Linked DNA regions of Posidoniimonas polymericola. Each later gene encodes a partner of the first gene's protein in a complex. Links are inferred from orthologs where the notes say so. Each region holds a gene or a part of one and is shown on either strand. Other genes may lie near its edges.

Evidence for each region.
Region 2: the proteins of Pla123a_RS14690 (region 1) and uvrB are in contact, whole or in part, in a crystal structure (PDB 7EGT), measured with the Thermus thermophilus proteins. The link is inferred for Posidoniimonas polymericola from one-to-one orthologs. Residues at the interface, in WP_096412145.1 of Thermus thermophilus: His654, Arg656, Phe657, Gln666, Asp668, Glu669, Lys680, Arg681, Leu682, Ser683, Lys685, Tyr686, Ala687; in WP_096411307.1 of Thermus thermophilus: Glu23, Leu25, Arg26, Asp27, Gly28, Glu29, Arg30, Phe31, Arg55, Glu326, Asp327, Phe328, Glu379, Ser382, Gln383, His398, Gly400, Arg401.

What each region holds. Positions count from the first base shown.
Region 1 is NZ_SJPO01000007.1:11,321-14,420, forward strand. What follows is about bases 15-3,045. They hold Pla123a_RS14690 (ATP-dependent helicase), read left to right. Parts: upstream 15-393; coding sequence 394-2,697; downstream 2,698-3,045. Other genes in these bases: Pla123a_RS14685 (DNA-directed RNA polymerase subunit alpha C-terminal domain-containing protein), read right to left, coding at 15-61; Pla123a_RS14695 (SAM-dependent methyltransferase), read left to right, coding at 2,948-3,045. In the rest of the region: more of Pla123a_RS14685, read right to left, coding at 1-14; more of Pla123a_RS14695, read left to right, coding at 3,046-3,100. UniProt on the Escherichia coli protein: A helicase with DNA-dependent ATPase activity. Unwinds DNA duplexes with 3'-5' polarity. Translocates on single-stranded DNA with 3'-5' polarity. Initiates unwinding more efficiently from a nicked substrate than double-stranded DNA.
Region 2 is NZ_SJPO01000001.1:632,074-635,128, reverse strand. Bases 2-2,987 are described here. They hold uvrB (excinuclease ABC subunit UvrB), read right to left. Parts: upstream 2,538-2,987; coding sequence 465-2,537; downstream 2-464. Other genes in these bases: Pla123a_RS02590 (DUF5685 family protein), read right to left, coding at 2,643-2,987; Pla123a_RS02600 (carboxypeptidase-like regulatory domain-containing protein), read right to left, coding at 2-278. Also shown: more of Pla123a_RS02600, read right to left, coding at 1-1; more of Pla123a_RS02590, read right to left, coding at 2,988-3,055. UniProt on the Escherichia coli protein: The UvrABC repair system catalyzes the recognition and processing of DNA lesions. A damage recognition complex composed of 2 UvrA and 2 UvrB subunits scans DNA for abnormalities.

The DNA.
Region 1 (3,100 bases):
GGCGGTCCTTAAGCTCTTCCGACTGCGCCTGAGCGCGGTCCAGCGGGATGCGAGTAGCCATCGTTCGGGGTCCCTCCCAATGTGTGCAGACGGTCCTGTCATCAGGACCGTCGTTGATGCAATCGGGTCCTGCAAAGGGCCGCCCTCCAGACTCATGCAAGACCGTCTTGGCCTCGATGGCGTGCGTCTGGCGTCGGGCGATCCGTTGCGCCGATGCGGGGGAGTATAGCGAATCAAGTCCAGAAAATGTAAGGATTACGGCAAAAAATCGGGCGACTTATCGCCACGTGCTAGCACTTGCCGCGGCCGGCGGGCCCGTCCCACCGCGGGGTCGCCGCGGTAGAATGGTGGGTTCGCCCCTCCCGCCCACCGACCGCCAACGCTGCCCACGCCGTGGACCCGCTCCTTCAAAAACTCAACGCCGCCCAGCGCGAGGCGGTGCTGCACGTCGACGGCCCGCTGCTGATCCTCGCCGGACCGGGCAGTGGCAAGACGCGGGTCGTCACGCACCGCATCGCCCACCTGCTCAAGCAGGGCGTGCACGCCTCGCAGATCCTGGCGCTGACCTTCACCAACAAGGCCGCCCAGGAGATGCGCCGCCGCGTCGAACAGCTCGCCCCCGGCGAGCGGGTGTGGGTCAGCACGTTCCACCGCTTCGGCGCCCGCCTGCTCCGTGAGCGGGCCGACCTGGTCGGCCTCGGCCAGAACTTCACGATCTACGACACCTCCGACTCGCGGCAGACGCTCAAGCGGGTCATCGAGGCCGAGAAGATCCCGACCATGCACTACACCGCCGACCGCATCGCGGCCGGCATCAGCTCCGCCAAGAACAAGCTCATCACCGCCGACGAGTACCAGCCCCGCAGCAGCAGCCCGCTGTCGAGCGTGGTGGCGCGGGCGTACCCGGCGTACCAAGAGCGGCTGCTCGCCTCCAGCGCGGTCGACTTCGACGACCTGCTGCTGCACGTCGCGAAGCTGCTGAAGGACAACCCCGAGGTCCGCGCCGAGCTCGACAGCCGCTTCCGCTACGTGCTGGTCGACGAGTACCAGGACACCAACCGGGCCCAGTACGTCATCCTCCGGGCGTTGTCGCTCGACTACCCCAACCTGGCCGCCACCGGCGATCCGGACCAGTCGATCTACGGCTGGCGTGGCGCCGACCTCAACAACATCCTCGACTTCGAGAAGGACTACGGCCAGGCCAAGGTGATCCGCCTGGAGCAGAACTACCGCAGCACCAAGGCGATCCTCCGCGCCGCCGACATGCTGATCGGCCACAACCAGCGCCGCAAGAAGAAGGCCCTGTTCACCGAGAACGACGAGGGCGCCCCGATCCGCCTGGTGACCTACGCCGACCAGGACGCCGAGGCGTCGGCCATCGCCCAGCAGATCCGCGCCGCCATCGACTCCGGCGAACGCAAGGCGAGCGACTTCGCTGTCTTCTACCGCATCAACGCGCTCTCCCGCTCGGTCGAGCGCGCGCTGCGGGCCCACCGCGTGCCGTTCCAGATGGTCCGCGGCCAGGAGTTCTACCAACGCAAAGAGATCAAGGACGTGCTGGCCTACTGCCAGCTGATCAACAACCCGAAGGACGACGTCGCGTTTGTGAGGACGGTCAACTCGCCGACCCGCGGCATCGGCAAGAAAACCCTCGACGCGCTGAACGACCACGCCTACCGCTACGGCACGCCCCTGCTCGATGCGGCCCGCGAGGCCGGGCTGATCGAGGGGCTGGCTAAACGCTCGGCCACGAAGCTCTCGCAGTTCGTTGCGCTGGTTGAGAAGCTCGCGAGCCGCGCCGCCGGCCCGGTCGAGGAAGTCATCGGCAGCGTGATCACCGAGTCGGGCTACCGCCAGCGGCTCGTCGACAGCGACGACGAGGAGGACGCCAGCCGGCTGGCCAATATCGAGGAGCTGCTGACCGACGCGCGGCAGTTCGACGAAGAATCCGAGGGCGAGTTCGAGGGCGGGGCCGGGCTCGAGGAGTACCTCGAGCGGACCTGGTTGGTCAACGAGACCGACAACTGGGAGGACGACTCCGACAAGGTCACGCTGATGACGCTGCACGCCGCTAAGGGCCTCGAGTTCCCGGTGGTCTACCTCGTGGCGGTCGAGGACGGCATCCTGCCGCACGAACGCAGCTCGATGGACACCCAGCAGCTGGAGGAGGAACGCCGGCTGGCGTTCGTCGGCATCACCCGCGCCGAACAGCAGCTCCAGCTCAGCCTGGTCCGCCGCCGCGACTTCCGCGGCCAGCGCCGCATGGCCGTCCCCAGCAGCTTCTTGATGGAGATGCCGACTGCCGAGATGGACACCGACCACGGCGGCCAGACGTTCGAGATCGACCCGTGGGAGCAGTTCGAGCTGCCCCCCGAGGAAGAGGTCTGGACCGACCCCAACGCGGCCGAGCCAGAGGAGTCGAAGCCGTCGATCTCCGCGGCGATCACCACCGCCGCGGAGCTGAGTGGCGAGGCCGCCCCCAAGCCGTCGCACCCCCCCCAACCGCACACCCGGTTCTCGCCCGACGACTTCTCGCTCGACATGACCGTGCGGCACCCCGAGTACGGGCTTGGTAAGATCAAGTCGCTCAGCGGCGCCGGCAAACGCCGCGCGGCGACCGTCGAGTTCGCGCTCGCCGGCGAGCGACGCATCGTCCTCGCCCACAGCCCGCTCGAGCCGGTGGGGAACAAAGGCTGATGCCGCCGAGAGACCGAGGGCCCATAGAATTCCCCTCCCTCGCAGGGAGGGGCTAGGGGAGGGTGAAACTGTCGCCCCGTCAATCCGTCCCCAACCAATACCCAACCTAGCCTACAGCAATGGCCCAACGGGCAGCGCTACGTAGCGCGCCCCTTCCGGGCTTCGAAAAAACAATCCAACCCCTACCCAGGGCTACGCCCTGGGCTGTGAAAGCGCGCCCCGTTGGGGCTCAACCACGAAGACACCCCCGATGCTAACCAGCCAGTACCTCTTCGCCGCCTGCCAGGCAGGCGCCCAGAACGCCCTCAAGCAAGAGGTCGAGTTCCGCGCGCCCGAATGGCGGCTGTCGTTCAGCCGCCCCGGCTTCGTCACGTTCAAGGCGCCCGGGCCGGTCTCGCTCGCC
Region 2 (3,055 bases), on another replicon or contig:
AGCTCGCGTCCTTCCCGGACGCCGCTGAGCTGCACCTTGGCGCCGGGGATCGGGCCGCCGCTCGTATCCACCACCGTGATCTGCACCGGCGTGAACTCGCTCGGGCCGTCGGCCAGCTTGTCAAGCCGCTCTTCGATCTTGACGAGCCGCTCGATGACCTCGGTGAGCCCGCCGTGGATCATGGCGTCGCTGCTCTCGGGTTGCGCCGCCTCTGCCGACGACCAACAGCAAGACAGGGCGAGCGCGAGGGGAATGGCCAGGCGCGGTGGGAGTCGCATCGTGTTGGCTCCTTTGGAATCAGGCTGAGAGTGCAGCGGTCGGCACGGCCGCCCGGAGGACGGCTGCACGCGGGCGAGAGAGTCGCTGAACAGGTTGGCACATCGGGCGCCAATGTTGGCGCCTCACTCCTGGCTGGGTGGGCTAGAAGAGCTTGCAACTGACAACTGACCACGGACGACTGACCGTCACACCCCCTTCTTCGGGCGCGGCACCTTCGCCTTCTTCGTGCGGCCGCGGCCCTTCTTGCCGGTCTTCTTGAGCGAGTCCTCCACCGCCGCGACGCTCTGGCCGATGCTCTCCCGCATTTTATCAATCCGGTCGCGGAGGATGGCGGCCCGTTCGAACTCCATCGAGTCGGCCGCCTCGTACATCTCCTTCTCGAGCTCGTTGATGTACTCCTCGGTGATGTACTGGGTCTCGTCCGAGCGGCCGACAGCGGCGTTGGCGGCGGCGTGCGCGGCGGCCTCGCCCTCGATGCCCGCGCGGATCGCCTTGATGATGGTCTGCGGCGTGATGCCGTTGGCCTCGTTGTACTCCTGCTGCACCTTGCGGCGGCGGTCGGTCTCGTCCATGGCGGCCTGCATGCTGCGGGTCACCTTGTCGGCGTACATGATGACCTTGCTGTTCACGTTCCGCGCCGCGCGGCCGATGGTCTGCATCAGGGAGGTCTCACTCCGGAGGAAGCCCTCCTTGTCGGCGTCGAGGATCGCCACCAGCGACACCTCCGGCAGGTCGAGGCCCTCACGCAGCAGGTTGACGCCCACCAGCACCTCGAACTTGCCCTGCCGCAGGTCCCGCAGCAGCTCGACCCGCTCGAACGCGTCGAGCTCCGAGTGCAGCCACTTGCACAAGACGCCCTGCTCGCACAGGTAGCTCGACAGGTCCTCCGCCAGCCGCTTGGTAAGCGTCGTGACCAGCACCCGCTCGTTCTTGGCCGCCCGCTCGCGGACCTGCTCCAGGAGGTGCGGCACCTGGCCGCGGGCCGGGCTGAGCTCGATCACCGGGTCTAACAGGCCGGTCGGTCGGACGATCTGCTCGACCACCTCGCCGCCGGTCTGCTCGAGCTCGAAGTCGGCGGGCGTGGCGCTGACGTACACCACCTGCTTGACCCGCTCCTGCCACTCGTCGAATTTCATCGGCCGGTTGTCCAGCGCGCTCGGCAGCCGGAACCCGTGCTCGACCAGCGTGGTCTTGCGGGCGCGGTCGCCGTTGTACATCGCGCCGACCTGAGGGATCGTGGCGTGGCTCTCGTCGACAAACAGCAGGTAGTCGTCCGGGAAGAAGTCGAACAGCGTGTTGGGCGGCGAGCCGGCGGGCCGGCCGCTCAGCGGGCCGCTATAGTTCTCGATGCCGGGGCAGTAGCCCATCTCGAGCATCATCTCGATGTCGTACCGCGTGCGGGCATTGAGCCGCTGGGCCTCGAGCAGCTTGCCCTGCTCCTTGAACAGCTCGAGCCGGCCGGAGAGCTCCTTGCGGATGTTGTTGACCGCGTTCTCGATCCGCTCCTCGGGCAGCACGAAGTGCTTGGCCGGGTAGATGTAGATGCTCTGCAGCTGGTCGACCACCTCGCCCGAGGTTGGGTTGATGATCGACAGCTTCTCGATCTCGTCGCCCCACATCTCGATGCGGTAGGCGAACTCCTCGTAGGCGGGCCAGATCTCGATCGAGTCGCCGCGCACCCGGAACTTGCCGCGGGCCGGGTCGTGGTCGTTCCGCTCGTACTGGATGTCGATCAGCTTCGCGAGCATCTCGTCGCGGTCGATGACGTCGCCCACGGTAAGGCCGACCATCATCTCCTTGTAGTCCTCGGGCGAGCCCAAGCCGTAGATGCACGACACGCTCGCCACGACAATCACGTCGCGGCGGCTGACCAGGCTGCTGGTGGTCGCCAGCCGCATGCGGTCGATCTCCTCGTTGATCGACGCGTCCTTCTCGATGTAGATGTCCCGCTGCGGGATGTAGGCCTCGGGCTGGTAGTAGTCGTAGTAGCTGACGAAGTAGCTGACCGCGTTGTTGGGGAAGAACTCGCGGAACTCGCTGTACAGCTGGGCGGCGAGCGTCTTGTTGTGACTCAGCACCAGCGCGGGCCGCTGCAGCTCTTGAATGACGTTCGCCATGGTGAACGTCTTGCCGCTGCCGGTGACGCCCATCAGCGTCTGCGCGCGGCGGCCCGCCTTGAGTTCTTTGGTGAGCTTCTCAATAGCGGCCGGCTGGTCACCGGCAGGCTGAAACTCGGAGCTGAGCTGGAATTGCGGCATGACGAACCAGAGCGTGGGGGGAGCGGCGGCAGGCGAGGATCGGCGGTCGGAACCCCTAATCCCAGAATCCCTAATCATAGCGCCGATGCCGCCGGAGGGTAATCGTCAGGCTTGCGTCTGCTCGCTACGCTGCACAATCAAGCCGAATTCGTCGACGTCCACGACTTCGACGCAGGCGCCACCGCCGATTCGTGGCCCTTTTGTGCTGGCGGGGTGAGAGCGGCCGTCAATCACCACCATCCCGACGGGAGCTAGGTCGCCGTTGGCGAAGCCGGTCCGTCCGATGAACGACTCCCACCGCCGGCGGGTCATTTCAGGCTTCTGCTGGCGGGGCTCGCACATCCAGCAGTCGATGCAGATACAGCAGCTGGGGTCGCAGCAGCCGGCAGACGCCCCAGGCGCCCAGCCAACATCAGGACCACCGCCTCCACACGCCCCACACTCCCCGCCTCCGCAGTCGCCACCACCACAGTCGCACCCGCCGATTGGGCAGTCGCAGTCGCAAAACCCAGCTCGCA